4 regions of the Longispora urticae genome follow, and region 2 is predicted to be linked to each of the others. Evidence: riboswitches for the same ligand, from Rfam matches in the RefSeq annotation. Region 2 holds a riboswitch; each other region holds the start of a gene.
What was found. Region 2 has a riboswitch for cobalamin ahead of PT931_RS14735 (ribonucleoside-diphosphate reductase subunit alpha). Riboswitches for the same ligand answer to the same signal wherever they lie in the genome.
Positions count from the first base shown of each region.

Region 1 (7,389 bases), on a different contig from region 2:
ATGGTGGCGCAGGTCCGCCGGTCGACCAGGACCAGGATCCCCGCCTCCGGCAGCCCCTCGCACAGGGTCACGCACAGCTCGTCGACCTCCACCGTGCCCGGTAACGCGATGTCGAGGACGACGACATCGGGCCGCTCACGGAGGGCGACGTCGAGGATCTCCTCGCCGCGGCCCACCTCGGCCACGACGACCAGGTCGCGCTCCCGGGCCAGCATCGCACCCAGTGCTCCCCGCCAGAGCGCCCTCTCGTGTCCGAGCACCGTGCGAATCAACGAACCCCCAAGTCGGTCACTCCCCGTGCCAATCTCCCTTTCCCCAGCGTAGCCATGGCATAGCAACCAGTCGATTGTCGACTATCCGACCACCTCGGGAGGTTTGACGGAACGTGAGCCCAGAAGCTGGGACAGCGTGGTCCCCGGCCGGCCGGAGAGCCGGGGAACCGCGTCGCTGACGCCCGCCAGTTCCCCGGCGGCAATCGCCGTGTACGTGCTCACCCACGCGTCGAGCTGCCAGTCGGGGGCGCCGTAGGAGGCCCGCGACGCGTACGCCTCCGGGACGGTCTCCGGGTGGTAGGTGACCGTCCGCCCGGTCCGCGCGGTCAGGACGGCGGCGACCTCGGCGAGGGTCAGCGCCTCGGGGCCGGTCAGGTCGTAGCTCTCCCCGTCGTGCGCGGCCGGGTCGGTGAGCACGGCGGCGGCGCACGCGGCGATGTCGTCCTGGGCGACGGCGGCCACCCTGCCGTCGCCGGCCGGCCCCCGGATCACGCCGTCCGCGCCGACCATGTGGGGCAGGAAGTCGAGGTACAGGTTGTCCCGGAGGAACGTGGACGCGAGCCCGGAGGCGCGGATGTGCCGTTCGGTGGCCCAGTGGTCCCGGGCGAGGGTGAACGTCGCGTCGGGGCTCGCGCCGTGGAAGGAGACGTAGACCACCCGGCGGACCCCGGCGGCGGCCGCCGCGTCCACGAACGTGAAGTGCTGGTCGCGGCGGTCGGGGGACTCGGCGGCGGAGACCATGAACACCGTCTCGACGCCGTCGAGGGCCCAGCGGACGGCCTCCCCGTCCCCGTAGGAGGCCACGGCGAGTTCGGCGGACAGGTCGGGGGCGCGGGCGGGGTCGCGGACCAGGAGGCGCAGCGGCAGGCCGGCCGCCGCGAGCAGCCGGGCGACCCGGCCACCGAGCTGCCCGGTGGATCCTGTGACGGCGAGAGGAGTCATCACACCACCGTAGCGACGGGGCGTGGCTATACTGGGAAGTTCGTGCAACAAAAAAGAACCGCGTAAAAAGCGGTTCTGGCCATGACGGTACCAAACAAGGAGTTCGCTTGTCAACTGCCGCCGACTTCCGTGAGGAGCAGGACTACCTGTCCATGCTCTACGGCCAGCTCGACACCCTGCGCGCCCAGGCGCAGGACCGGCTGGCCACCGCCCTGCACTACACGCCCGGCGGCACGCCGCAGAACCGCTCCGAGCGCGACTCCGCGAGCGTCCTCTACACCGACCAGGTCGTCGAGTTCGGCGCGCTGGAGCACGGCCTGTGCTTCGGCCGCCTCGACCTCGACGACGGCACCGTCCGGCACATCGGCAGGATCGGGCTGTTCGACGCCGGGGGCGAGCACGCGCAGCTCCTGATGGACTGGCGCGCCCCGGCGGCCCGCTCGTTCTACCTGGCCACGGCCGCCGCGCCCGACGGGGTCCGCCGCCGCCGGCACATCCGCACCCAGGGCCGCTGGGTCACCGAACTCGACGACGAGGTCCTGGACCTGGCCGAGGCCGCCCGCGAGGACACCGAGGTCGGGATCGCCAGCGAGGCGGCGCTGTTCGCGGCCCTCGACGCCCGGCGGACCGGCCGGATGCGCGACATCGTGGAGACCATCCAGGCCGAGCAGGACGTGATCATCCGCTCGGACATGGGCGGGGTCCTCGTCGTGCAGGGCGGCCCCGGCACCGGCAAGACGGCCGTCGCCCTGCACCGGGCCGCGTACCTGCTCTACACGCACCGCGAACAGCTGTCCCGGCACGGCGTGCTGATCATCGGGCCGAACCCGACGTTCCTGCGGTACATCTCCCAGGTGCTGCCGTCGCTGGCGGAGACGGGCGTGCTGCTGCGTACCCCCGGCGGCCTGTTCCCCGGCGTGACCGCCACGGCGGCCGAACCGGCGCACGTCGCCGAGGTGAAGGGCCGGCTCGTGCTGGCCGAGGTGCTGGCCGGGGCGGTCGCCGACCGGCAGCGCGTCCCCGACGAGCCGATCGAACTGACCTACGACCGCGAACCGCTCTGGCTGGACCCGGTCACCTGCGACCGGGCCCGGACCCGCGCCCTGGGCACCGGCCGCCCGCACAACCTGGCCCGCGCGGTGTTCGCCGACGACGTCCTCGACGCCCTGGTCCGCCAGGCCGCCGACCGGATCGGCGCGGACCCGCTGGGCGGCGACAACCTGCTCGGCCCGGCCGACCTGGTCGAGATCCGCGAGGAGCTGGCCGCCGACCCGGAGGTGGCCGCGACCCTGGAGGAACTGTGGCCGGACCTGACCCCCGAACGCCTGCTCGCCGAGTTCTACGCCGACCGCGACCGGATCGACATCGCCGCCGGTGACCTGCTCACCCCCGCGGAACGTCTGTCGCTGTACCGGCCCGGCGGCGGCTGGACCCCCGCCGACGTGCCCCTGCTGGACGAGGCCGCCGAGCTGCTCGGCGAGGAGGAGGTCGTCGAGGTCGCCGGCCCGGCGGTCGACGCCGACTACGCGGAGGGCGTGCTCGACATCGCGCTCGGCTCCCGGTCCATCGACCTCGAGGACGAAATCGACCCGGAACTCCTCCTCGCCGCCGACGTCGTCAACGCGGGCCAGCTCGCCGAACGCCAGGAGGACGCCGAACGGCTCACCGCGGCCCAGCGCGCGGCGGCGGACCGGACCTGGGCGTTCGGGCACATCATCGTCGACGAGGCGCAGGAGCTGTCCCCGATGACGTGGCGGCTCCTGATGCGCCGCAGCCCCAACCGGTCGATGACGCTGGTCGGGGACGTGGCCCAGACCGGCGACCTGGCCGGCACGGCCTCCTGGCAGGACGCCCTCGGCAGGTACGTGGCCGAGCGCTGGCGGCTCGCCGAACTGACCGTCAGCTACCGCACCCCGGCGGAGATCATGGCCGTGGCCGCCGACGTCCTCGCCGAACTGGATCCCGCGTTGACAGCGCCGCGTCCGGTCCGGTCGGTCGGGGTCGAGCCGTGGGTGGAGCAGACCGGCGACCTGGCGGGCCGGGTCGCGGCGCTGGTCGCCGAGGAGGGTGCGCACGGCCGGGTCGGGGTGATCGTGCCCGAGAGCCGGGCCGAGCTGCGGGCCGTCGGCGGCCGGGACCAGGTGCTGACCGTGCGCGACGCGAAGGGTTTGGAGTTCGACTCCGTGCTGATCGTGGATCCGCAGGCGATCCTGGACGAGTCGCCGCGCGGGCACAACGATCTGTATGTGGCGTTGACGCGGTCGACGCGGCGGCTCGGGGTGCTGTGTCCCGGGGAGGTGCCGGAGGTGCTGCGGGCGCTCAAGCCGCGCTGACGGACGCCGGGCCGGAGGGTGTACGCCCTCCGGCCTCACTGGGACATCCTCGCTTCCTGGGGGTGCGCCCGGACCGGGGAGTGTCGGTACTGTGGCGGACATGGTCACGGTCTGGATCGGCGGCGGCACCGGCTCGGGGAAGACGACACTGACCCGGATCCTCGCCGGCCGACACGGCCTGCGGGTGTTCCCCGTGGACGCGTTCTGGCACAGCCACGAGGCCCGGTTGCCGGAGCCGGAGCGCAGCCCCGACGACCAGTGGCTCGGGCTGACCCCGGTCGAGCAGGCGGCCGAGTTCGAGGCGCTGGCCCGCAAGCGCTGGCCGCTGGTTCTCGCCGACCTGGCCGCCCTGCCACCGTCGCCGCCCGTGGTCGTCGAGGGGCCGCAGGTGCTGCCGGACCTGGTGCCGGACGGCGACGCGGCCGTGTTCCTCGTCTCCACGGCCCCGTTCCAACGCTCGGTGCTGGAACGCCGGCCGCTGCCGCCGACCGCCGACGCCCGGCAGGCGCTGGAGAACCGGATCGAGAAGGACCGGCTCCACGGGCAACGGGTGGTCGAGCTGGCCGCCGCGCGCGGCTTCCCGGTCGTTCCGGTCGACGGCACCCTGCCGGTCGAGGCGGTCCTGGTCGCCGTCGAGGACGCGCTGCCCGCTGTCGTCGGGCCCGAGGTCGACCCGGCCGACGTCCGGGCGGCGCGGCGCTGGGAGAACGGTGTGGTGGCCGACAACATCCGGACCTGGCTGGGTACGGCGCACGTCCCGCCCGTGGCGCCGACCGGCTATCCCTTCGCGTGCGAGTGCGGCGCGCGGGGCTGCCACGCCCAGGTGGTCCTGCCCCTGGCCGGTTACGAGGCCGCGACGCGCGTGGTCGCCCCAGGACACTGATGGCACGGCGCCGCGCGGAAGGCGCCCCGGGCCGTGCAGAGCATTGCGGACAGTGACGGACACTCCGCAAGAGGTGACGGGTGTGAGTCACTCGCTATCCCGGTCGGGGCGGGGTGTGTATGCTCCTGCTCGCCAACGGTACGCCCCCTCCCGCACGGCGGTGGCGTGGCAACAGGGAACCCGGTGTGAATCCGGGACTGCCCCGCAGCGGTATGTGGGAACGACCGCCGTCAACAGCACTGGGACGCCACGTCCTGGGAAGCGACGGCCACTAGGCAGCGTCTGTCGGCGCACCGCCCACGAGTCCGAATATCTGCCGTCGGTGCACGCGCCCAACGCGCGTGCCGGTTCCGGGTCTCGTGGGAGGGGCCTCGCCGACGCCGTGCCGCGCCCTGGGCCGGTTCACGCGTGGTCTCCCGCCGACCCGGCTTGCGTCGGATCTCGCGAGGGAGAGCGGCAATGCGGACAGGCAGTGGAAGCAGGCTTCTGATCGCCGTGCTCGGGCTGGCCCTGGGGGCCTCGGCCTGCACGGGTACGTCGACCGACAAGCCGGCGGACGGCAAGGTCACGACGTTGACGATCGCGACGAGTTTCGCGGTCAAGGATCTCGATCCGCTGGAGAGCGGGTTCTGGGCGCCGGAGTTCGGGTTCGGCGCGCTGCTGATGAAGCCGGTCGCCGGGGGCAAACTGGTCCCGTGGCTGCTGGAGTCGGCGCCGGCCCAGGCGGGTCCGACGGCGTGGACCCTGAAGCTGCGGCCGAACCTGACCTTCCAGAACGGCAAGCCGCTCGACGGGGCCGCGCTCGCCGCCGCGATGACGTTCAGCCTGACCGACAACAGTTCGGTGAAGCCGATGCTGCCGGGGGCGACCGTGAAGGCGGACGGGCCGTTGACGGTCACGCTCACCACGGTCAAGCCGACGTCGTACGTGCCGAGCCTGCTCGCCCACGAGTCGATGTTCCCGATCTTCGACCACGCCGGGTACCTGCCGGTGAAGGGGAAGCCGGCCGAGCTGATCGCGGCGAGGATCTGGTCGGGGCCGTACACGGTCACCGGGCTGACCTCGGAGGCGATGACGATGACGCCGACCCCCGGGTACACGGTGTCGGCGCCGAAGTTGGAGAGGCTGACCGTCCGGTTCATCCCCGACGCGCAGGCCCGGATCCTGGCCGTGCAGCACGGGGAGGCCGACCTGGCGCTGTACCCGCCGACGTCCGCCGCCCGGGAACTGCGGGGCCGGGCGGACGCGGTGTTCCTCAACCAGGCGGCCGGTACCGCCGCAGAGGGTTTCCAGCTGGTGCTCAACCCGCGCACCGGCCCGCTGGCCGACGTGGAGGTCCGCAGGGCGCTGTCGCACGCGATCGACTACGGCCAGCTCGCCACCCAGGTCATGAACGGGCTGTACGACACGTCGGTCGGCTTCTACCCGGCGTTCCTGCCGTACGCGGCGCGCAACCAGACGTTCGACGCGGCGAAGGCGGACCGGCTCCTCGACGCGGCCGGCTGGGCGAAGGACGCCGACGGTACCCGGGCGAAGGGCGGCACACCGTTGGCGTTCACGCTGCTCACGTACCCGCAGCAGCCGGACTCGAAGACCGTCGCGGTCGCGGTGCAGGCGCAGCTGAAGACGGTCGGGTTCACCGTCGAGGTCCGCCAGATCGACGACGTGACCGCCACGGTGAAGACCCCCACCGGCTGGGACGCGGCGGTGATGGGCAACGGGGCGATCGACTGGACCCAGACCGACCCGGTGACCCCGATCATCGCGAACTTCACCCCGGGCGGCGACAACAACTACGGCGGGGTCGACGATCCGGAGCTGACCCGGCTCGCGGGGCAGCTGGCGGAGACGTTCGACCCGGCGGCCAGGGACAAGCTGATGGCCCGGGTGCAGCAGATCGTGATCGAGGAGAAGGTGTACAGCCTGTACCTGTCGCTCAAGCGGGTACCCGTGGTGGCCTCGCCGACGTTGCGCGGCTACGCGGTACCGCCCGTGGGCCTGCTGTGGGTCGACGCGTACTGATGCGCAACACGGTCCTGCGCCGGATCGGCCAGGCCGTGCTGACCCTGCTGGTCGGCAGCGTCCTGGTCTGGGCGCTGCTGGCCCTGGCGCCGGGCGATCCGGCGCACCGGGTCCTCACGGCCAACGGGGTCGCGCACCCGACCGAGGAGCAGGTGCGGGCCAAGCGGGTCGAGCTCGGGCTGACCGGCGATCCGGTGACCCGGTACGGCCGCTGGCTGGCCGGCGCGGTGCGCGGCGACTTCGGCACGTCCTGGGCCACCAGCCGGCCGGTGGCCGACGAGCTGGGCCAGCGGCTGCCGGCCACGGTGCGGCTCACCGTCGTCGCGGTCGGACTGTCGCTGGCGGCGGCCCTGCTGCTCGGCACGGTCGCCGCCGTCACCGCGGGCCGGTGGCCGGACGCGGCGATCCGGCTGCTGTCCTCGGCGGTGCTGGTGCTGCCCGGTTTCGTGGTCGGGCTCGCGCTGCTGCACGTCGTGGTGCTGCGGCTGGGGCACTTCCAGATCATCACGGACGGGAGCTGGGCGACGGTCGGGCTGCCGGCGCTGACCCTGTCGTTGGGAACGGCCGCCGCGTGGTCGCGGCTGCTGCGCGCCGAGCTGCTGCGGGCCGGGGGCGCGCCGCACGTCGAGGTGGCCACGGCGCGCGGTGCGCGCAGGTCGCGGCTGCTGCTGGTGCACGATCTGCCGGGGGCGCTGGTGCCGTTCCTGACCGTGGTCGGGACCGGGGTGGCCGCGCTGCTCGGCGGGGCGCCGATCGTGGAGACGGTGTTCACGTGGCCGGGGGTCGGCCGGTACGCGGTGCAGGCCATCACGGCGCGGGACCTGCCGGTGGTGCAGGCGTACACCCTGCTGGCGATCGCGGTGTATGTCGCGGTGTCGCTGGTGGTGGACCTGGTCGCCGTCGCCGTGGATCCGCGGCTGGCCCGGGCGGGTGGGCG
Region 1 is NZ_JAQZSH010000036.1:17,077-24,465, reverse strand. It holds gene PT931_RS25545 (response regulator transcription factor) at 1-260, opposite strand, end outside; gene PT931_RS25540 (SDR family oxidoreductase) at 354-1,214, opposite strand; gene PT931_RS25535 (HelD family protein) at 1,367-3,547, shown strand; gene PT931_RS25530 (hypothetical protein) at 3,648-4,430, shown strand; cobalamin riboswitch at 4,550-4,765, shown strand; gene PT931_RS25525 (ABC transporter substrate-binding protein) at 4,890-6,452, shown strand; gene PT931_RS25520 (ABC transporter permease) at 6,452-7,389, shown strand, end outside.
Region 1: it holds a riboswitch for cobalamin, as region 2 does, so the genes downstream of both, PT931_RS25525 (ABC transporter substrate-binding protein) here and PT931_RS14735 (ribonucleoside-diphosphate reductase subunit alpha) in region 2, are expected to answer to the same signal.

Region 2 (7,389 bases):
GCCGGTGGCCAGGCCGTCGAGGAGGCCGCGGGAGCGCAGCCAGTAGACGTAGGCGAAGGCGCCGTAGAAGAACAGGCCCTCGATGCAGGCGGCGAAGCAGATCAGGTTGAGGAGGAACTTGCGCCGGTCGTCCTTCGTCCGCAGCTCCTGGAGATCGTGCAGGGAGTCGATCCACCGGAAGCAGAACTGCGCCTTCTCCCGGATCGAGGGGATGTGCTCGACGGCCGAGAACGCCTCCTCCCGGTCCTTGTCGTCGGGCAGGTACGTGTCCAGCAGCGTCAGGTAGAACTGGACGTGCACGGCCTCCTCGAACAGCTGCCGGGACAGGTACAGCCGGGCCTCGGGGGCGTTGATGTGCCTGTACAGGTTGAGGACCAGGTTGTTCGACACGATCGTGTCCCCGGTGGCGAAGAACGCGACGAGCCGGTTGACGAGGTGCCGCTCCCCGGCGGACAGCGAGGCGAGGTCGGGCAGGTCGCCGGTGAGGTCGACCTCCTCGACGGTCCAGGTGTTGCGGATGCCGCCCCGGTAGCGCTCGTAGAAGTCGGGGTAGCGCATCGGGCGCAGGGTCAGGTCCAGACCCGGGTTGAGCAGCATGCGGTGGTCCTTGTCCGAGGTGGGAGCGGCCGGCTGGCCGGAGGTGGCGGTGGCGGTCACTGGCACGCCTCGCAGATCTCGGGGTTCTCCAGGGAGCAGGCCACGGCGTCCGCGTCGGGCCCGATGGTCGGCACGCTGCTCACCGTCGTCTGCGCGATCCGGGTGGCCGGCCGCGACCGCAGGTAGTAGGTGGTCTTCAGCCCGGCGCGCCACGCGTAGGCGTACATCGAGGAGAGTTTTCCGATGGTCGGGGTGGCCATGAACAGGTTCAGCGACTGGGACTGGTCGATGAAGGGGGTGCGCGCGGCGGCCAGGTCGATCAGGGCCTTCTGCGGCACCTCCCACGCCGTGCGGTACAGCTCCTTGACGTCGACCGGCAGGTCCAGGTCCTGCACGGAGCCCTCGGCCCGCAGGATCGCCTCGCGCAGGGCGGGGGTCCACAGCCCACGGCCCATCAGATCCCTGATCAGGTACTTGTTGACCTGGAGGAACTCCCCGGACAACGTCTCGCGCTTGTACACGTTGGACACCGGCGGCTCGATGCACTCGGCGCAGCCGGCGATCGACGCGATGGTGGCGGTGGGCGCGATGGCGACCATCAGCGAGTTGCGCAGCCCGCTGCGGGCGACCCGGGTCCGGACGGCGTCCCAGTCGGCGGACGTGGCCGCGTTCCAGTGGTCGGGGTGCAGCACCCCGGCGGCGGCCCGGGTGTCGGCGTAGGTCGGGTGCGCGCCGTGCTTCTCGGCGAGCGCGGCGGACGTGTCGTAGGCGGCGAGGGCGATCCGCTCGGCGATCCGGGTGGACAGCGCGAGTGCCTCCGCCGAGTCGAACGGCAGCTTGAGCTGGAAGAACACGTCGGCCAGGCCCATGACGCCCAGGCCGATCGGCCGCCATTTCCGGTTGGTCTCGGCGGCCTCGGGGGTGGGGTAGTACGTGAGGTCGATGGTGCGGTCGAGGAACGTCACGGCGGTGCGGGCCGTGCGGTCCAGGGCGGCCCAGTCCATGCCGTCCGGGCCGCAGTGCGCGGCCAGGTTGATCGAGCCGAGGTTGCACACGGCCGTCTCGCCGTCGCTGGTGACCTCGAGGATCTCGGTGCACAGGTTGGACAGGTGCACCACGTTCTCGGGCTTCGCGGTCTGGTTGCAGGTCCGGTTGGCCTGGTCCTTGAACGTCATCCAGCCGTTGCCGGTCTGGGCGAGGGTGCGCATCATCCGGCCGTAGAGGTCGCGGGCGCTGATCTGCCGGACGGCCAGCCCGGCCTCCTCGGCGGCCCGGTAGGCGGTGTCGAAGGCGTCGCCCCACAGGTCGGTCAGCGTCGGCACCTCCTTCGGGTCGAACAGCGACCACGGGGCGTCGGCCTCGACCCGGCGCATGAACTCGTCCGGCACCCAGTTGGCGAGATGCAGGTTGTGGGTACGCCGGGCCTCGTCGCCGGTCGAGTCGCGCAGCTCCAGGAACTCCTCGACGTCGGCGTGCCAGGTCTCCAGGTACACGCAGGCGGCACCCTTGCGCCGGCCGCCCTGGTTGACGGCCGCCACGGACGAGTCGAAGGTGCGCAGCCAGGGCACGATGCCGTTGGAGTGCCCGTTGGTGCCCCGGATCAGGGAGCCGCGCGAGCGGACCCGCGACCAGGAGATGCCGATCCCGCCCGCGTACTTCGACAGGCGCGCGACCTGCGCGTACCGGTCGTAGATGGATTCGAGCTCGTCGCGGGGCGAGTCGAGCAGGAAGCAGCTGGACAGCTGGGGGCGGCGCGAGCCGGAGTTGAACAGGGTGGGGGAGCTGGGCAGGTAGGACAGGGTGCTCATCAGCGCGTAGAGCTCCCGGGCCTCGGCCACGGACTCGGCCAGCCCGCACGCGACCCGGAGGAAGAAGTGCTGCGGGGTCTCCAGGACCCGGCGGGTCTCGGGGTGCCGGAGCAGGTACCGGTCGTAGACGGTCCGCAGGCCGAAGTACTCGAACCGGTCGTCGGCCGCCGGGTCGATCACGGCGTCGAGCTCGTCGGCGTGCCGCTCGACGAACCCGGCGATCGTGTTGGCGAGCAGGCCGGCGGCGTGGCTGGCGGCCACCGACCCGGAGAAGGAGGTCACGCCCTCGGTGGCGGCCTCGGCGGCGATGTGCGTGGCGAGCAGCCGGGCGGCGAGCCGCGAGTACGCCGGCTCCTCGGCGACCAGGGCGGCGGCCATCTCGATGGCCCGGATCCGCAGCTCTGCCTCCGTCGCGCCCGGCCACGGGTTGGGTACCACCCGGCCGGGGTCGACCCCTGCGAGGCCCTCGGCGGCCCTGGAAACTGCCTCGGCCGGCGTGTTCAGCACTGCGGTCATCGCTCTCCCACCCGAAAAGACGAGGACTCCGGGGCAGGCGGCGACGGCGGCACGCACGGGGCCGCTGTCCGCCGGGGCCCGCCCACGAGGCCCGGGACATGCGCGCACGGCTCCCGTGCGCGCGTCATTGGCAGGTCTTCGGACTCGTGGGCATGGTCCTCGCGCCTACTGGCCGTCGCTTCCCGGATCGCTCCAGTGCTCGATGACGGCGGTCGTTCCCACTTACCGCTGCGGGGCAGTCCCGGAGTCGCACCGGGTTCCCTCTTGCCGCACGTCCCCTGGCGGGGTTGTGCACCAACAACGGCATGACACTACATCTAGTGGAACGCGCCATGCAAAGACACAGAGTGTTGGGGTGTCGTGTCGCATGGTGCCAGGGCGAGGTCGGACGGCGTGTCGACACGCGCAGGCCGGGCGCGTCCCGCCGGGCGGTCGCGCGCGGCGCCGGGTGACGGCGCGGGCCGGGCCGCGGGACTCCTCCGGTCGGGGCTGAGGCCCGAGCCGGCCGGCGCCCGCGGACCTCCTCCGGGCGTGCCGGGCCGCCAGAGCGCCGTCCTGCGATGGGCACCCTTGACATCGGATCTCTTCGACCCGGCATTGTCCACTGAGGCCGAAATCTCCCGGTAACCTCCCGTTGACATCGACGGTTATCATCGCCACTATAGCGTGGTCATCGGATCTCTCCCCGGAGGCCGTCATGCGGTTCAGATCGGTCCTGGCGCTCCTGAGCGCCCTCTCCCTCACCCTCGTCCTGCTCGCCGCCGCCCCCGCGCACGCCGCGCCCGGCGACAACCACGCCCCCGACGACCCGTTCAGCTCCGCCCGCACCCAGTGGTGGCGGACGGACCACTTCGGGATGTTCATCCACTTCGGCCTGTACAGCGCGTACCGGGGCGAGTACACCCGGTCGAATGGCACGGTGTGTCGCGACGCCGAGTGGATCAGGCGCACCTGCGCGATCCCGTGGAACGAGTACGAGGCGAAGGCCGCCACGTTCAACCCGACCGGGTTCGACGCGAACGCGGTGGTCGGCGCGGCGAAGAACGGCGGGCAGAAGTACATCGTGATCACGGCCAAGCACCACGACGGCTTCGCGATGTGGCCCACCGCCGTCAACACCTGGAACATCCACGACCGCAGCCCGTTCCAGCGCGACATCCTGGCCGAGCTGGCCACGGCCGCCCGCGCCCAGGGCGTCAAGCTCGGGTTCTACTACTCGATCTGGGACTGGCACGACCCCGACGCCCAGCCGGGCAGCGCCAACTACCAGGCCTACCTGACCCGGATGAAGGCCCAGCTGCGGGAACTCCTCACCAACTACGGCGACATTGCGGAGCTGTGGTTCGACGGCGAGTGGGAGGCCCCGTGGACCGCCGCGGAGGGCACGAAGCTGGAGGAGTACGTCCGGGGGCTGTCGCCGAACACGATCGTCAACAACCGGGTCGGTACCCGCCGGGTCAACGACGGCGACTTCGGCACCCCCGAGCAGGAGATCCCGGCGACCCCGACCGACGCCCAGCTCTGGGAGTCGTGCATGACGATCAACGGCACCTGGGGGTTCGCTGCCTGGGACACGAACTTCAAGTCCACCACCCAGCTGACCCGCAACCTGGTCGGCATCGCGGCGAGCAGCGGGAACTACCTGCTCAACGTCGGCCCGGACGAGCGGGGCGTCATCCCGCAGACCTCGGTCGACCGGCTCAGGGGCATGGGCGACTGGCTCGCCGCCAACGGCCCGGCCGTGTACGGCGCGAGCTACACCGGCCTGGTCTCCAAGCCCTCCTGGGGCGTCGTCAGCCGCAACGGCGACAAGCTCTACGCCTCGGTGTACACCTGGCCGACCGGCGGCGCGGCGCTGCACCTGAGCGCCCTGGCCCCGTTCGGGGTGACCGGCGCGAAGATCCGCAGAACCGGGGCGGCCGTGCCGGTGACCGCCGCCGGGGACGGCTTCGACCTGCGGCCCACCGGGGCGGCCCCGGACCCGATCGCCACGGTGATCGAGCTGGACATCACCCCGCAGGCCGCCGCGCCGGTCGGCACGGGCACCGGGCTCACCGCGCAGTTCTGGGCGAACAGCACCTTCAGCGGTACGCCGGCCGTGACCCGGGTCGACAGGGGCGTCAACTACAACTGGCGCGAGGACGGCTCCCCGGCGCCCGGCATCCCCACGGACACCTTCTCCGGCCGGTGGACCGGGTTCGTCGAGCCCCGGTTCAGCGAGAAGTACACCTTCGCCACGTTGTCCGACGACACGGTGAAGCTGTGGGTCGACGGGCAGCTGCTCGTGAACAACACCACCCCGCACGGGGCGACCGTGGACAAGGGGAGTATCACGCTCACGGCCGGGCAGCGGTACGCGATCACGATGGAGCACACGGAGAACGGCGGCGAGGCGACCGCGAAACTGCTGTGGTCCAGCCCGAACACGCCGCAGCAGATCGTGCCGGCGAGCCAGCTCCATCCGACGGGTACGGGGCCGACGGTGCTCAACGACAACGCGCCCGGCGTGGCGTACACCGGCGGGTGGAGTGTCAGCTCGGGGCGCACGTACGCCGCCGACTACCAGGCCGACGTGCACTACACGACCACCAACGGCGACGCGGTGTCGTACACGTTCACGGGGACCGGGGTGGACTTCCGCACCGAGAAGTACGGCGACCAGGGGCTGGTCGACTTCTACCTCGACGGGGTGCTCGCGGCCACCGTGGACACCACGAACCCGACCCGGCTGTCCCAACAGGTCGTGTACTCCCGGCGGAACCTGGCCCCGGGCGCCCATACGCTCCGGGCGGTGAAACGCTCGGGCACGTACATGCTGGTTGACCGGATCGACGTCTTCGGCTGACCCGGCGCGGGAGGGGCGGGCCTCGGACCTGCCCCTCCTGGTGCCGACCCCCAAAAGCCAGTAACGCAGCGTAAAAAATGATGCACTTGGTGTTCATGTATTTGTTCTCGCGATGGACGGTGGCACCTACCTAGCGTGATGCACGCCACCCCCATGCTCGCCCATACCGGGAGGTCCATCGTGGAACGTCGCACTCTCCTCCGCACCGCCGTCGTCGGCGGCGGCGCTGTCGCCTTCTCCGGAGCCCTGTGGAGCTCCGCCGCGCACGCCGCGCCCGCGCAGAACGCCCCCGGCCCCTACGGCGCGCTCGGGGCCGCCGACGCCAACGGCATCCAGCTGCCCGCCGGCTTCACCAGCCGGGTCGTGGCCCGCTCGGGCCAGACGGTGTCCGGCACGTCCTACACCTGGCACAACGCCCCCGACGGCGGCGCGGTCTTCGCCGACGGCACGGGGTGGATCTACGTGTCCAACTCGGAGATCAACCCGGGCGGCGGCGCGTCGGCCCTCAGGTTCAACTCCAGCGCGACGATCACCGGCGCCTACTCGGTGCTGTCCGGCACCCGGCAGAACTGTGCCGGCGGCAAGATGCCGTGGAACAAGTGGCTGTCGTGTGAGGAGGTCAGCCTCGGCTTCGTGTACGAGACCGACCCGTGGGGCGGCGCGGCGGTGCAGCGGCCGGCGCTCGGCAGGTTCAAGCACGAGGCCGCGGCGGCCGACCCGGTCCGGCAGGCCATCTACCTGACCGAGGACGAGACCAACGGCTGCCTGTACCGGTTCCTGCCGAACAGCTGGGGCAACCTGGCCTCGGGCACGCTCCAGGTCCTGGTCGCCGGCACCGCGACGTCCGGCACCTTCACCTGGGCGAACATCCCCGACCCGGACGGCTCGCCGACCGCCACCCGCAGCCAGGTCTCCGGCGCGAAGAAGTTCAACGGCGGCGAGGGCTGCCACTACGCCAACGACCAGGTCTGGTTCACCACCAAGGGCGACAACCGGGTGTGGCAGCTCAACCTGCTGTCGGGCACCTACGAGCTGGCCTACGACGACGGCCTGGTCAACCCCGGGCCCGCCCCGCTGACCGGGGTCGACAACGTCACCGGCTCGACGTTCGGCGACCTGTACGTGGCCGAGGACGGCGGGAACCTGGAGATCTGCGTGATCACGCCGGACGACACGGTGTCGGTGTTCCTGCGGGTCAACGGGCAGAGCTCGTCGGAGCTCACCGGTCCGGCGTTCACGCCGGCGGGCAACCGGATGTACTTCTCCTCGCAGCGCGGCACGAGCGGCTCCAGCTCCGGGGGCATCACGTATGAGATCACGGGTCCGTTCCGCACCTGATGGGACCCGCTGAGGACGAATCTGGACGGCGCATCGCGGGGAGCCGCAGGGCGCTGCCCTAGCAGCTCCCCGCGATGCTTGCCAGATTCACCCTCAGCGGGCCACTGCGCCTTAGATCAAGAGCCGCAGATCAAGAGCCTTTCCCGGGATGGGTACTCGGCGTGTTGGGGGAAAGACCCCGGCGAGTCGTGAATGGCTCCACTCAGGGTAGGCTCACCATTACTCTAGGTAAGATGCCTCCGGGGCAATGTGGGGCATCGACTACGCCGAGTGACGGGGGAGAGT
Region 2 is NZ_JAQZSH010000023.1:161,096-168,484, reverse strand. It holds gene PT931_RS14740 (ribonucleotide-diphosphate reductase subunit beta) at 1-597, opposite strand, end outside; gene PT931_RS14735 (ribonucleoside-diphosphate reductase subunit alpha) at 654-2,921, opposite strand; cobalamin riboswitch at 3,034-3,235, opposite strand; gene PT931_RS14730 (alpha-L-fucosidase) at 3,619-5,766, shown strand; gene PT931_RS14725 (alkaline phosphatase PhoX) at 5,947-7,104, shown strand.

Region 3 (7,389 bases), on a different contig from region 2:
TCGCGTACTCGGCGACGAACTCCACGTCGTGGGTCGTCACGATGATGCCGTGGCCCTGGGCGGACAGGTCGGCGAGCAGGGTCGCGAGCGCCGTCTTGCCCGGGTAGTCCAGGCCCCGGGTCGGCTCGTCGAGCAGGAGCAGCGCGGGGCTGGCGGTGAGCGCGATGGCCAGTACCAGGGAAAGGCGTTGTCCTTCCGAGGCGTCGCGGGGGTGCAGCGCGTCGGGCAGGCCCGGGGCCAGCCGGTCGAGCAGGGTGCGGCAGGTGCCCGGGGCCGCGCCGGATTCGAGGTCGGCCTGCGCGCACTCCTCGGCGACGGTTTCGAGGTAGAGCAGGTCGGTGGGCTGCTGGGGGACGAGGCCGGCGAGCTTGCGGCGGCGGGCGGCCTTCAGGGCGCGCGGGTGTTCGCCGTCGACGGTGACGGTGCCCGCGTCGAGGTCGCCGGTGCCCTGGATGCCCCAGAGCAGGCTGGACTTGCCGGCGCCGTTGCGGCCCATGATGGCGAGGCGTTCGCCCCGGGCGAGGGTGAGGTCGACGCCGGCCAGGGCGGTGGTGTCGCGGTAGCGGAGGGCGGCGCCGGTGACGGTGAGCAACGGGGACCCGGCCCAGGGGCCGACCGGGCGGCCAGGGGATCCCGCTGCCGGCGCGGACCCGGGGGAGACGGCCCCACCCGGCGCGGGTACCGGGGTCGTGCGGGCCAGCCGGCGCGCGTCCCGGATCGACACCGGCCGCGTCGCCCACCCGAGCACCCCGCCCAGCCGCACCACCGGCGGCGCCACCTCCGACTCCGCCAGCACCTCCCCGGGCGCCCCGGCCAGCCCCGAGGGCAGCAGGACGACCCGGTCGGCGTACTGCACGACCCGTTCCAGCCGGTGCTCCGCGAGCAGCACGGTCACCCCGAGGTCGTGCACGAGGCGGTGCAGCGCGGCGAGGACCTCCTCGGCGGCCCCCGGATCCAGCGCCGAGGTCGGCTCGTCGAGGACGAGGACGCGGGGGTGCGCGGTGAGGGCCGCGCCGATCGCGACCCGTTGCTGCTGCCCGCCGGAGAGTTGGGCGAGCGGCCGGTGCCGCAGGTCGGCGAGCCCGAGCAGGTCGATGGTCTCCTCGACCCGTTTGCGCATCACGGGATTGGCCAGGCCGAGGGACTCCATCGAGTACGCCAGCTCGTCCTCGACGTGGTCGGTGACGAAGCCGCTGACCGGGTCCTGCCCGACGTAACCGACGAGGTCGGCGAGTTCGCGCGGGGGGAACAGCCGGGTGTCGCGGCCGGCCACGGTCACCCTGCCGGTCAGTTCGCCGCCGGTGAAGTGCGGGACCAGGCCGTTGACGCACTTGAGCAGCGTCGACTTGCCCGAGCCGGTCCGGCCCGCGAGCAGGCACAATTCGCCCTCGGGCACGTGCAGGTCCACGTCCGCGATGGTCGGCCCCGGCGCGTCCGGATAGGTCACGGTCACGGACTCGAAATCGATCATCGGGTACTCCGGGGAGACAGCCACGCGGGTGCCAACGCGCACAGCACGCCCAACGCGGGGAGGGCCGGCAGTCCCGGCATGGCCAACGGCACCACGGAGGGAGTGAGACCGGTGGGGAACGCGTACACGCCGACGATCGCTAGCAGTCCACTGAGGACGACGCCGTACTCGCGCCAGCCCCAGGTGTCCGGCCGGTACCGGCTCCGGGTCACCCGCCGCCCGCCGAGTACCAGGCCGCCGACCGCGAGGCCCAGCCCGAGGACCAGGATCGGGCCGCTGACCAGCACGGGACTGCGGCCGTCGAGGAGCGCGTACAGCCCGAGGCACGCGCCGAGCAGGCCGACCAGCACGAGGGCCCCGGTGAGCCGGTGCGCCGGTCCGCGCCGGCCGTAGCCCCGGGAGTCCATCGCGGCGGCCAGGGCGAGGGCCCGGTCCAGGGCGTCGGTGACGACGGGTACCAGGATGGCGCGCGCCCGGCGCTTGGTGTCCCCGCGCAGCGCTCGGGCCCGGCGGATCTGCTTCACGCTGGCCACCAGCTGCGGGGCGACCGTGAGGCCGACGACCACGGCGACGCTGACCTCGTACAGGGCGGCGGGCAGGATCCGGAGCAGCCGCTTCGGGTTGGCCAGGGCGTTGGCGGCCCCGATGCAGCCGAGCAGCACGGCGAGCCGCAGCCCGTCGTAGAACGAGGCGACCAGGCCCTCGGCGGTCACCGGGCCGCCGAGCCGGATGCCCTGCGCCCAGTCGGGCAGCGGGATCCGGGGCAGGGTGAACACGACGTGCGTGCCGCCGTACCCGCCGAGGAGGGCGTGGAACCCGAGCCGGAACGCGATGGCGACCAGCCCGAACCGGAGGAACACCTTGTACGAGTCGGCCCACGGCTCCCCGGAGCGCCGGGCCGCGACGACGTAGCCGGCGACCGCCAGCGCGAGCAGCAGCAGCCACGGGTTGGTGGTCCGACTCGCGGCCGTACCGAGCGCCAGCGCCCACAACCACCACGCGCCGGGGTGCAACCTACTGGGCACGGCGACGCTTGACCTGCCAGAACGCGAGCCCGCCGAGGACGAGGACCGCGAGCAGGCCCAGCTGCCAGGGGAGCCCGGCGGATTTCTCCGACTTCGGGGTGGCCGCGGCGGGGGTGGGGGTATTCGACCCGGGCACGGTGGCCGGCGCCCCCGAGGGCTCCGGGGTAGCGGCGGCGCTGGGGCCCGCCGAGGGTGCCGCTGACTGCGGGCCCGGTGCGGTGGTGCCACCCGGCTGCGGGTGCCCGGGGCCGGCGGTCGGCGCGGGCGGCACGGGTACCGGGGGCGGCGGGGGAGCGGGCGCGGCCGGGGGCGCGATGCCGGGGCGGCGGCCCGCGCCGAACGCCCAGCCCTCGACGCTGCCGGCCGGCGGGTCGTAGCTGCCGGCGCCCTCGTCGCTGTATGTCCACGAACCGCCCGGCTGGGCGTGGTAGTAGGCCCAGTAGGCGTCCTTGGGCGCGCCGTTGCACGGGTCGGGCCGGCTGTTGAGCTGGCAGATCAGTCCGGCCTGCCGGGGCACGAAGCTGTAACCGAACCCGGCCGACTCCAGTGCCTGGAGGCCGGTCCCCGGATCGCCGCCCGCGCACCGGGTCTGGACGCCGCCGCCCAGGGAGCCGAAGTCCACGACGACGGTGACGCCGGAGCAGGCGGCCCGCGCCGGGGCCGCCGGGACGACGACCGCCGCCGCGACCAGGGCCGCGGCGGCGAGCAGTCGTCGGAGGGTCACGCCGAGCGCCGACGCCGGGCCAGGGCCACGGTGCACGCGCCGAGGGCCAGCATGGCCGCGCCGGCCCAGGCGAGCAGCGACGCGGGCGAGCCGGTGACGGGCAGGACCGGGCCGGCGGTCGGGGTCGGGGTGGCGGTGGCCGGCACGGTGCAGTCCAGGCTCGGCGCGGCGGCCGCGATGTCCTTGTTGCTGACCGTGTTCAGCGAGCCGTTCGCGAGGCCGAACAGCGCGCCGGCCGTGGCCCGGGGGGCCTTGCCGGCGGTGAACGTGCCGTCGAACGTGATCGCGCCGCGCTGGTCGGCCGGACCGGCGCACCCGATCTGGAGGCCGGTCAGGTAGGTGGTGGCCTTGGTCGCGGCGGCGGTGCGCTGCCCGGTGCGCAGGGCGGCCAGGGCGTTGCCGGTGCTGTTGGCGTTGACCGGGTTGTCCTTGTCCGGCACGGCCGCGCCGGAGGTGAACCCGCCGTTGGCCTGCTGGCGGGCGGTCAGCCAGTCGAGGGCCTTGCCGGCCTCGGTGGACTTCCCGGCGGCGAACAGGGCCTGCACGACCAGCCCGGTCGCGTCGACGCTGCCGGTGCACGTGGGCTGCGCGAAGTCCTGCGGGAAGCCGCCGTCGGGGCACTGGCTGCCGACCAGGAACTCCACGGCCTTGGCGGGGGCCTTCCCGGGGGTACGCTGCAGCGCGATCACGGCCAGCGACTGGCTGAACGTGTTGCTGTAGTTGCCGTACTCGGACCTGTCGGAGTAGCGGCCCGAAGCCTCCTGGAGCGCGGCCAGCTCGGTGAGCAGCTTCCGGCCGCCGACCGCCTCCGGGTCCTTGCCCTGGGCGAGCGCGAGGAGCGCGAGCTTGGCGTGCGCGCCCGCGTAGGACTCCTTGGCGCCGTCGCCGATGTAGTTCGCGACGCTGTCCGGCTTGACCAGCCACGCGGTGGCCTTCGCGGCGGCGTCGCCGGCCACGCCCACGGCGTCGAAGGCGAGGACCGCGTCGATGGTCAGCCCGGCGTCGTCGTAACCGGAGGACTGCAGGCGCTCGCCGTCCTTGAGCTGCGTGGTGAGCCACCCGGCCGCGGCCTGGTTCGCGTCCTTGGTGACGGGTGCCGCCTGGGCGGGGGCAGCGAGGCCGAGGCTGAGGGCCACGGCGGCGACCGGTACCAGAAGGGTTCTGCGCACGAGGGGGCCTTTCTGTCCGGGTCCATGATGGATCCCGGTGCCCCGGGCGCCACCCCGTAGACCGCGACGGGAGGGATGCGACGTGACCGGCGGGTGCTCGGGCTCTACCGTTGCGGGTCAGCGCCGGAGTTTCACCGGACTTTCCCCACGCGGTCACGTGGTGCTGCTGTGGGTCAGTGTTCCGAGCCCGGCATACCCGTGTCAACCAGGCATGTTGTGGATCACGTCCCCGCCCTGGCCATCGACACCGCTGCATATGCGTCCACAATGCCAGGGTTGCCTACTTTGCCGCATTTACGGCGCTGGAAGAGCAGATGCGACGGCGGGGCCGGCTCCGTGGGCCGCGCGGTGGCGGTGAGGATCTGCCGGGTCCGGGCCAGGTCCCCGACCAGCGCCGGGTTCGCCGACCACATCAGGGCCACCACCCCCGCCACGAGCGGCGCCGACATCGAGGTGCCGAACGCGGTGCCGTAGCCGCCGCCGGGCCGGGCGAGGACCACGTCGGTACCCGGAGCGAGAATGTCCGGTTTGATCAGCGGCCCGACCGGTCCCTGGCTGGAGTACGGCGCGACCTGGTCCTGCTCGTTCGTGGCCCCCACCGTGACGACCTGCGGATACGTGGCCAGTGGTTCGGTGATGCTCCGGCAGAACGGCCCCGAGTTGCCGGCCGCCGCGGTCACGAACACCCCGGCGGCCTCCAGGGCCCGGGCCGCCGGGTACAGCGACTGCGGGTCACAGCCCTCCTCGTCCGTGCAGTCCCACGAGTTGGTGAGGATCCTGGCCCCGCGCGCCGGATCGCCCCGGAACGGGTCCCCGCCCGCCGGGAACGGCGCGAACACGAACTGGAGGCAGTCGAGGTGCAGCCCGGGGCTGGCCATGTTGCGGGCCGTGTTCGAGCAGCCGATCCACTGCGCGTCGGGGGCCACGCCGACCCCGCCCCGGCCGACCGCGAGGCTGGCGGTGCCGGTCCCGTGGCCGTCGAGATCGGTGGGCCGCGCGGAGTGGTACCAGGGGTCGTACCAGGAGTCGGGCCCGCCCCGGTAGCCGTCGGCGAGCGCCGGGTGGGTGGCGTCGGCCCCGGTGTCGACGTGCCCGACCAGGGTGCCCGCGCCGCGTACCCCGAGGTCGCGCCAGACCCGGTCCGCCCCGATGGCGCGGATGTCCCAGGTGGGGCCGTCGGGCGGGCCGAGGGTGCCGCCCGCCGGCGCGCCGCGCTGCCAGATCGGGCGGAGCCGCTGGCTGATCAGGACCCGGGCGACGTCGGGGCGGGCGGCCAGCCGGAGCCGCAGGACGGGGCCGCCGTCGAGTTCGATGGCGTTGACCAGGTAGTACGGCGTGAAGGGGATGTGCCGGTCGCGCAGGGTCCCGCGCAGTTCGGCCTGGCTGGCCTCGGCGGTGTCGACGAGCTTGCGGTGCACGGCGGCCGGCCCGGACAGGCCCCCGAGATCCGCCTGCGCCTTCATGATCACGAAGAGCCGGTTGCCGTAGAAGTCGGGGTTGCCGAGCAGGGTGTACGCGCAGCCGGCGACCACGGTCATCACCAGCGCGGCGGCGAGCCCCCGCTTCAGGGTGCGGGGCAGCACGAACGCGGCCATCGCCGCCAGCGCCAGGGAACACAGCGCGGACACGATCCCGTAGAACAGCACGTCGGAGAACCCGAGGACGAAGTTCAGCTCCTCGGGGTCCACGAAGGCCAGCGGTCCGAGGGCGGCGATCGCGACCAGCAGCCAGGTGTGCCGCAGCCGGGCGGCGACATAGCCGAGCGGCGGCAGGACGAGCAGTTCGAGGATGTTGACGCCGAACGCGCCGACCCCGGCCGCCAGCACGCACAGCGCGACCCCGGCGACGGTGCCCGCGACGAGCTGGTCGGGGCCGTACGCGGCCCAGAACCGGCCGTCGAGCACCGACCGGGCGAGCGCGCCGGTCGCGATGCCCGCGAGCACCGCCATCAGGGTCTCCAGCCGCCCGCCGAGCGCCCCGAACACCAGCCAGGGCAGCAGGCAGGTGAGCCCGACGGCGACCGCCCAGCCGCTCGGCCGGCCCTCGGGGCTCGTCCAACCCCGGAACAGCCGCACCCCGAAGGCGACCAGGCCGGTGATCACGGCGAGAGAACCCAGGGACAGTTCGTCGTGCGGGATGGGTACGAGCCGGGCCAGCCCCATCAGAGCCAGCGCCGCGGCGGCGGTCGCCCAGATCTGGCCGGCCATCCGGGCGGGCGCGGTCCGGCCCCGCTGGGACAGCAGCTCCGCCGGCGCGAACACCAGCACCGCGTTGACCAGGCAGAGCATCGCCCACACCCAGGACGGCGGGCGGGGCAGGCTGAGCGCGGCCGGGATCTCGTCGGCGATCCACCCGCCGATCTGGAGGACGCCGGTGACCAGGACGGCCCAGACCCCGACTCCCCGCATACGCGACATTATCCGCGTCGCAGCGCCACCACCGGCAACGTTCGGCCAGTCTCGACGATCCACGCCTCGATCCCGTTCACGGCGAGCAGCACGGCCGTGGCGAGCGCGGCGGTGCCGAACTGCGGCAGGTACGGCGCGGCGAACGCGAGCCCCACGCACACCAGCGCGCCGCCGAACCGGGGCCACAGGGCCGCGCCGAACATCCGCCACCGGGCGTAGCAGAACCCGAACAGGTAGAGCGCCACCCCGGGGGCCAGCAGGAGTTCGGCCGTCTTGTGCGGCACGTCGAACGGGTGCCCGACCGTCTTCTTCAGCCCGACGGCGATCAGGATGATGGCGAACACGTACCCGAAGTGCGCGACGCTGAACACCTGCCGGACGATCCGGGCCTGCACCGGGTCGGTCTCCAGCGCGTGCCGGACGGCGGGCGCGCCGTAGTGGAAGTACGTCCACCACAGCCCCACGGTCAGGACCAGCGCCAACGGGATCGTGGCCCAGTCCGAGGGCGCCCCGGTGGCCTGCCCGCCCACGGCCACGATGCTCTCGCCGAGCGCGATGATCACGAACAGCCCGAACCGCTCGGGCAGGTGCG
Region 3 is NZ_JAQZSH010000022.1:267,093-274,481, forward strand. It holds gene PT931_RS13925 (ABC transporter ATP-binding protein) at 1-1,471, opposite strand, end outside; gene PT931_RS13930 (CbiQ family ECF transporter T component) at 1,468-2,496, opposite strand; gene PT931_RS13935 (hypothetical protein) at 2,486-3,220, opposite strand; gene PT931_RS13940 (LPXTG cell wall anchor domain-containing protein) at 3,217-4,389, opposite strand; adenosylcobalamin-variant (AdoCbl-variant) riboswitch at 4,473-4,545, opposite strand; gene PT931_RS13945 (S8 family serine peptidase) at 4,611-6,797, opposite strand; gene PT931_RS13950 (low temperature requirement protein A) at 6,806-7,389, opposite strand, start outside.
Region 3: it holds a riboswitch for cobalamin, as region 2 does, so the genes downstream of both, PT931_RS13940 (LPXTG cell wall anchor domain-containing protein) here and PT931_RS14735 (ribonucleoside-diphosphate reductase subunit alpha) in region 2, are expected to answer to the same signal.

Region 4 (7,389 bases), on a different contig from region 2:
CACCACCCGCGGCTACCACTCCGACCCCAACGGGCACTACCGCCAGCAGGTCACCCTGGTCGGCCGCTCCCCCGCCCCGCACGAGGTGGCCAGCGCGTTCGGGCTGCCCGACGGCGCGGAGCTGCTGGTCCGGCGGTCCCTGGTCACGAGCCAGGACCAGGTCGTGGAGGTCAGCGCGAGCTGGCTGCGGCCGACCGAGGTCCAGGGCAGTCCGCTGGACGGGCTGACCCCGCTGACCCGGCCGCTCTACCAGGAGGTGGAGGAGGCCAGCGGCCGGCGCTACGTCTACGCGACCGACCAGCTCAGCGCCCGGCTGCCCACCCGGGAGGAGGCCGAGACGCTCCAGATCCGCGCCGACACCCCGGTGCTGACCCTGCTGCACACCGCGTTCGACGGGGACCGGCGCACCATCGAGGTCACCCAGTCGACCTGGCCGGGCCCGACGACGCTGCTCACCGACGACTACAAGGTGCCGGGCCCGCGCGCCCAACTCCCGGACGGCCCCGACGTCTTCCTGGCCTGACCCCCAGGTCAACCCCTCCAAACCCTTATATGGCTACGAGTGGGGCGGCGACCACCGCGCATCGGCACCTCTCCCACATCTCCGTCCCCGGTCCCCGACCGGGCCGGCCCCCGGCGCCCGCGCGCGGACCGGCACAGGTCAGCACCCGCCGGGCGCGGTGCCGGCGTCGCGGAAGGCCCCGGGGATCCGTACCCAGATGAGGGGGTTGATCTGGGGTTAAACCGGTGGCCCGGTGGGGGTGGGCCGGCGAGAATCCCGCCATGAGGATTCCGTGGCCCGCCGTCCTGCGTGAGGAGAGGCAGTTCGCGCTGCTGTTCGCGGGGCAGGCCTGGTCCAGCCTGGGTGACCGGGTGACGTTCGTGGCGTTGCCGTTCGCGGTGCTGTCCATCGGCGGGAGCGCGGCCGACGTGGGCTGGGTGATCGCGGCGGCCACGGTGCCGTTCCTGCTGTTCACGCTGGTCGGTGGGGTGTGGGCGGACCGGCTGCCCCGGCACCGGGTGATGCTGGTGTCCGACATCGTGCGGTGCGGCACGCAGGTGGTGGCCGCGGTGCTGCTGTTCACCGGGGACGCGCGGGTGTGGCACCTGGTGGTGCTGATGGGCATCTTCGGTACCGCCGACGCCTTCTTCAGTCCCGCGATGTCCGGGCTCGTGCCGCTGACCGTGTCGCCGGAGCGGTTGCAGGAGGCCAACGCGCTGCGCGGGTTCGTGATGTCGGCCGGGCTGGTGGCGGGGCCGGCGGTCGCGGGCGGGCTGGTGGTGGCGTTCGGGCCGGGCGGGGCGCTCGCGGTCGACGCGCTGACGTTCGCGATCAGCGCGGTGTACCTGGCCCGGTTGCGGCCCCGGGCGGGGACGGTGGAGGAGGCCGGCAACTTCCTGGCGGAGCTGCGCGACGGGTTCCGCGCGGTGCGGACCCGGTCCTGGGTGTGGTCGACCCTGACCGCCGCCGCCGTGTACCACCTGGTCGTCCTGCCCTCGGTCTTCGTCCTGGGTCCGGTGCTCGCCGAGCGGGAACTGGGCGGGGCGAAGGGCTGGGCGGTGGTGGTGGCCGCGTTCGGGGTCGGGTCGATCGTGGGCGACGTGATCGCGCTGCGCTGGCGGCCGGCCCGTCCGCTGCTGGTGGCGGCCGCCGCGCTGACCGTCGCGTCGTGTCAGGCGCTGATCATCGGCGGGGGCGGGTCGCTGGTGGTGATCGCGGTGCTGGAGGGCGTGACCGGGGTGGCGGTGTCGTTGTTCTTCACGTTGTGGGAGACGGCGTTGCAGACCCACATTCCGGAGGGGTCGCTGTCGCGGGTGACGTCGTTCGATCTCCTCGTCACCGTGGGATCGATGCCCGTCGGTATGGCGCTGGCCGGGCCCGCGGCCGACGCGTTCGGGCTGCATCCGACGCTGATGGTGATGACGCTGGTCGGGGTGCCGTCGGCGCTGGCGCTGTTCGCCGTGCGCGGCGTGCGGAGGCTCGGCCGGGAACGGGAATCCGCGCACGTTCGGATGTGATGAACAGCACTACGTTCGGGTTGACTGTGGAGCACTCTGCGTCGATGCTGGGTGCGCACAAATTAACAATGAGACGACGGTGCGCAGGAACTCCGGTGTGAATCCGGGACGGTCCCGCCACTGTGACCGGGGAGTTCTCCCTCGTACGCGGCCACTGCCCCACGGGCGGGAAGGCCGAGGGGTGACGACGATCCGGGAGTCAGGACACTGACCCGTCGTTCTCCCGATACCGGGGCGGGGACACCCCGGGGAGGAGTACCAGATGGCTTCCTTGACCACTCCCGGTGCCGTCGCCGACACCGGAGCCGCCCTGCGCCCGGTCCGCGACGGGATCATCGTCACCATGGCGGTCGTGTTCGCGCTGCTCACGCTGTACGCGGTGTTCATCGACCAGGGCGCGCTGCTCGCCCCGCTGCTCGGCAAGTTGTCCTTCGACAGCAACTTCGTGCACGAGTTCGCCCACGACGCCCGGCACGTCGCCGGCGCCCCCTGCCACTGATGGCCTCCGTACTGTCGCTGCTCGGCCGGGGACTCCTGGCCGGCGGCGCCGCCGGTGTGCTCGCGGGCGGGTTCGCCCGGCTGGTCGCCGAGCCGGTCATGGACCGGGCGGTCGACATCGAGTCCGCCCGCTCGGCGGCGGCCGGCGAGGTCGGCGAGGAGGTGTTCACCCGGGGTGAGCAGCACTTCGGCCTCATGGTGGCGCTGCTCGCCGTCGGCCTGGCCCTCGGCGCCCTGTTCGGCCTCGTGTACTTCCTGGTGCACCGCTCCGACCTCGACACCGACGTGTGGGGCCGTTCGCTGCGGCTCGCCACGGCCGGCCTGGTAGGCGTCTGGCTGCTGCCGTTCCTGCGCTACCCGGCGAACCCGCCCGGGGTCGGCAACGGCGACACGGTGGACGGTCGGACCGACGCCTGGCTCGCCGCCACGGTGATGGGGCTCGTCGCCGTCGCCGGGGCGCTGTTGCTGCACTCCTGGCTGGTCAGCCGGGGCGCGGCCACCCCGGTCCGGCACCTGGTCGTCGCGGCGGTACCCGTGCTGGCGCTGGTGCTGATGTTCGTGATCCTGCCGAACAACCCGGACGCGATCGAGGTGTCGCCGAAGCTGCTGTGGGACTTCCGGGTCCTGGCGGCGGGCACGATGGTGATCCTGTGGATCGGGATGGGCGCGGTGCTCGGCCTGACCGGGCTGCGCGTTCCGGCCCGGGCCAAGGCTCCCGAGGCCGTCGCGGCCTCCTAGTACGAGCAGTGCCCGCGGGCGCGGTTCCCTGACGGGGGCCGCGCCCGTTTCAGCGGGAGTGTTCCAGCACCCGGGGCTGCGGGACGGTCCCGGCCGAGGGTGTCCCGGGGCGGAGCAGGGCGTGCACGGTGCGGGTCGCGACCGTGGCCCAGGCCGCCACCAGCAGCACGAACAACGCCACGGCCAGCACGGCGAACGCGTGGGAGCCGGTCCGGTGCGCCAGCCCCGTCGCGGCCGTCACGCAGGTCCCCACCGGGAACGTGAAGCTCCACCACGTCATCGTGAACGGCAGTCCCGCCCGGGCCGCGCGCGCCGTGAGCAGGCCGGAGAGCACGATCCAGAGCAGGGCGAAGCCGAAGACGGGTACGCCGTAGAGCAGGCCGGAGAGCTCCAGTGCGTGCGCCGTCGGGCCGGCCACGGCGGTGTGCGCGGCGTCGCCCAGCAGGTTCGCGGCGGTCACGGACTGGCCGAGCGGGCCGAGCACGATCCACAGGGTCGGGACGGCCGCGGCGGCCAGCGGTTCCCGGACCAGCCGGGCCCAGATCTGCGGCAGGATCGCGAGCGTGGCGACGAGGCTGACCCCGAACAGGGCGTAGCAGGCGAGCAGCAGGTCGAGGCGGGGTTGGCCGGCGGGCAGGTGCGGTACGAGGAGCGCGCCGGTCGACGCGGAGACCATCGGGGCGACGACGGGCAGCAGCCAGGTCGGGGAGGCCGGGGCCGGCCCGGGGCGGCTCATCATCCGGTACGGGACGGCCACGGCGCTGGCCAGGCCCAACAGGGTGCCGACGGTCCACAGTACGGCGTCGACGGCGACGGCCAGTTCGGTGCCGAGCACGTCGCGGCCGAGGAGGAGCGCGCCGGCGCCAACGGTCAGCAGGGCCATGGGGGGCGCGCCGTAGAACTGGGCGGCGGCGTGGTCGACCGGTCCGCCGACATCGGATCCGGGCCGGCCCCCGTCGGCGGTGGGGTCCGGGGAGGCCACGGCGCGGGAGTGGCCCGCGATGTTCGCCTTCGTCGTGCGGTCGCCCCGGGTGCCGGTGGCCCGGCGGCGGGATCTGAGGTGGGCGGTGGTGACGGCGGTGAGGGTGAGGGCCGCGAGGAACCAGACGGCGACGGCGGCGGGGCGCAGGGCCGGGGCCGCGTACGGCAGGGTGGCCGCCGAGGTGGCGACGATGCCGGTGCCCATCACGGACGCGAACCAGTTCGGGCCGAAGTTCCTCATGCACCCAGTCTCGGCCGCGTTTCCGCAGGTCGGTAGGTGTCCGTTGCCTACCGGGACATAGGGCTACCCTATAGCTCGGCCCCGGGCCTCGTACTCGCGCCAACGGTCGAGCATCTGCTCCGTCTCCTGGAGCATGTACGCGTAGAAGTTGCGCATCTCCGCCAACCGCTCCCCGGCGGGGCTGTCGATGCCGGCCGCCGCGATCCCCTCGTCGGCGGCCTGCCGCATCACGTCGAGCACGTTGTTCTTGCTGGTCAGCAGGGTGGCCCACGCGTCGGTCTGGAACCGGAAGTGGTCGCGGCGGCTGCCGGGCGCGGGCACCCGCTGGATCAGGCCGACGGTGATCAGGGTCTTGATCGCCCCGGACACCGCGCCGGCGCTCACGTCGAGCTGTTCGGCGATCTCCCCGGCGGTCACGGTCTCCCGCTCGGCGAACAGGACGGCGCAGAAGACCCGGGCGGCCATGCGTTGCATGCCGTTCTCGACGAAGACGAGCGCGAGCCGTTCGGCGGCGTCGTGCAGCGCGGTCACGGGGCGGCGGGTCTCGGCGTCAGCTGGCCGGCGGGTCTCGGTCATGATCCCAGCTTCCCACACGCTTCGGAAGCTTTACAAGTTTGTGAAACTTCAGTAGTGTCCGAGTTATGGAAACGGTGATCCAGCTCGACGGGCTGGCCAAGACCTACGGACGCCGGCGGGGGCTCACGGAGCTCACCCTCGACGTACAGCGTGGCGAAATATTTGGATATCTCGGGCCGAACGGCGCCGGGAAGTCCACCACCATCCGACTCCTCCTCGACCTGATCCGGCCCACCGGCGGCACCGCCCGCGTGCTGGGCCTCGATCCCCGGGCCGACGCGGTCGCCCTGCACCGCCGGCTCGGCTACCTGGCCGGCGACTTCGTGGTCGACGGCCGGCAGACCGTCCGCGAGTGCCTGGCGTTCCTCGCGGCCCTGCGCGGCGACGGCGCGGCCGCCCGGATCCCGGCGCTCGCCGACCGGCTCGACCTCGATCTCACCGCGCGGATCCACAGCCTGTCCAAGGGCAACCGGCAGAAGGTCGGGCTGGTGCAGGCGTTCATGCACGCCCCCGAGCTCCTGATCCTCGACGAGCCGACGTCCGGGCTGGACCCGCTCGTGCAGCGCACGTTCCTGGAGCTGGTCACCGAGGCCCGCAACAACGGGCAGACCGTGTTCATGTCCTCGCACATCATGAGCGAGGTGCAGGCCGTCGCGGACCGGGTCGGCATCCTGCGCGAAGGCCGGCTCGTCGCCCTCGACCGGGTGGAGAACATGCGCGAACGCGCGGTGCGCACGGTGACGCTGACGTTCGACGCGCCGGTGGCCCCGGCGGAGTTCGACCTGCCCGGGGTCACCGACCTGGTCGTGGACGGCAACGTGCTGACCTGCCGGGTCGCCGGCAGTCCGGACGCGCTGGTCAAGGCCGCCGCCCGGCACACCGTCACCGGGCTGCTCAGCGAGGAGCCCGACCTCGAGGAGCTGTTCCTCACCTACTACCAGCACGAGGGGTCCGGCCATGTCGCGTAACGTCTTCTCGAAGACCCTGTGGGACGCCCGGCGCTCCCTGCTGGGCTGGTCGGTGGGCACGACCCTGGTCGCCCTGATGTACGCGAGCTTCTTCCCCTCCATGTCCGGCGGCGCGATGGCCGACGCGTTGAAGAACCTCCCCGACGCGTTGAAGGAGGGCTTCCACCTCGACGACCTGGGCTCCGCCGCCGGGTACCTGGGGGCGAACACCTTCGGCATCGTCGTACCCCTCCTCGTGTTGTTCTACGGCGCGTCCACCGGCGCGCGGGCCGTCGCCGGGGACGAGGAGTCCGGCCAGCTCGACCTGCTGCTGGCGCACCCGTTGAGCCGCACGAGCCTGGTGCTGCAACGGTTCGGGGCGCTGGTCGCCGGGTCGACCGGGATCGCGGTGCTGGTGTTCGCGGGGCTGGTCGCGATCCGGGGCGCGGCGGAGCTGGGGTCGGTGTCCGTGACCCATCTGGCCGCGCAGTGCCTGAACCTGGCCCTGCTGGGCATCCTGTTCGGGGCGCTGGCGCTGTGCGCGGGGAGCATCGTGGGGCGGCGCGGGCTGGTGTTCGCGACCACGGCCGCCGTCGGGGTGCTCACCTACGCGGCGAACAGCTTCGGGGCGCAGCTCGGCCTCGGCTGGACCCGGAACGTGTCCCCGTTCTACTACTACCTGGGCGGGTCGCCGCTGAAGAACGGCTTCCAGTGGGCCGACGCCGGGATCCTGGCCGCCGCGTCGCTGGTCCTCGTCGGGATCGGGCTGTGGGCGTTCAACCGGCGGGACATCAACACGTGACCCCCTGACGCGTGAGCTTCAAGGACGTGGTGCCCGCCGGGTATGATGGCGGGCACCACCGTGTGGATCTCGCCTGAGGGAGGACCGATGACCATCACCACGTCACGTCACCGTTCCCTGGGCATGCGGCGAGTAGTGGGCGGGTAGCACCCGCTCCCCCAGCTCGTCCTTTTCCCGTTTCCGCGCCCCACCCGTCGCCGCGCACCGGCGGGCCCCGTGTCGTGTCCCGACCCGGCCGCCCCGGTGCCGCGCGGTGCTGGTCGCGACGCATGCCCGCGAGAGGTTCCACCATGATTCCCGAGAAGCCGTCCCTCGACGCCCTGGACGCGAAGTGGTCCGCCCGGTGGGAGGCCGCCGGCACCTACCGGTTCGACAGATCCAAGACGCGTTCCGAGGTGTACTCGATCGACACGCCGCCGCCCACCGTGAGCGGCACCCTGCACGTGGGCCACGTGTTCAGCTACACCCACACCGACATCCTCGCCCGGTACCAGCGGATGCGCGGCCGGGAGGTGTTCTACCCGATCGGCTGGGACGACAACGGCCTGCCGACGGAGCGCCGCGCGCAGAACCACTACGGGGTGCGC
Region 4 is NZ_JAQZSH010000031.1:3,909-11,297, reverse strand. It holds gene PT931_RS21245 (GntR family transcriptional regulator) at 1-523, shown strand, start outside; gene PT931_RS21240 (MFS transporter) at 784-2,019, shown strand; cobalamin riboswitch at 2,052-2,249, shown strand; gene PT931_RS21235 (CbtB domain-containing protein) at 2,282-2,518, shown strand; gene PT931_RS21230 (CbtA family protein) at 2,518-3,255, shown strand; gene PT931_RS21225 (TDT family transporter) at 3,305-4,477, opposite strand; gene PT931_RS21220 (GbsR/MarR family transcriptional regulator) at 4,541-5,053, opposite strand; gene PT931_RS21215 (ABC transporter ATP-binding protein) at 5,119-6,021, shown strand; gene PT931_RS21210 (ABC transporter permease subunit) at 6,011-6,802, shown strand; gene valS (valine--tRNA ligase) at 7,093-7,389, shown strand, end outside.
Region 4: it holds a riboswitch for cobalamin, as region 2 does, so the genes downstream of both, PT931_RS21235 (CbtB domain-containing protein) here and PT931_RS14735 (ribonucleoside-diphosphate reductase subunit alpha) in region 2, are expected to answer to the same signal.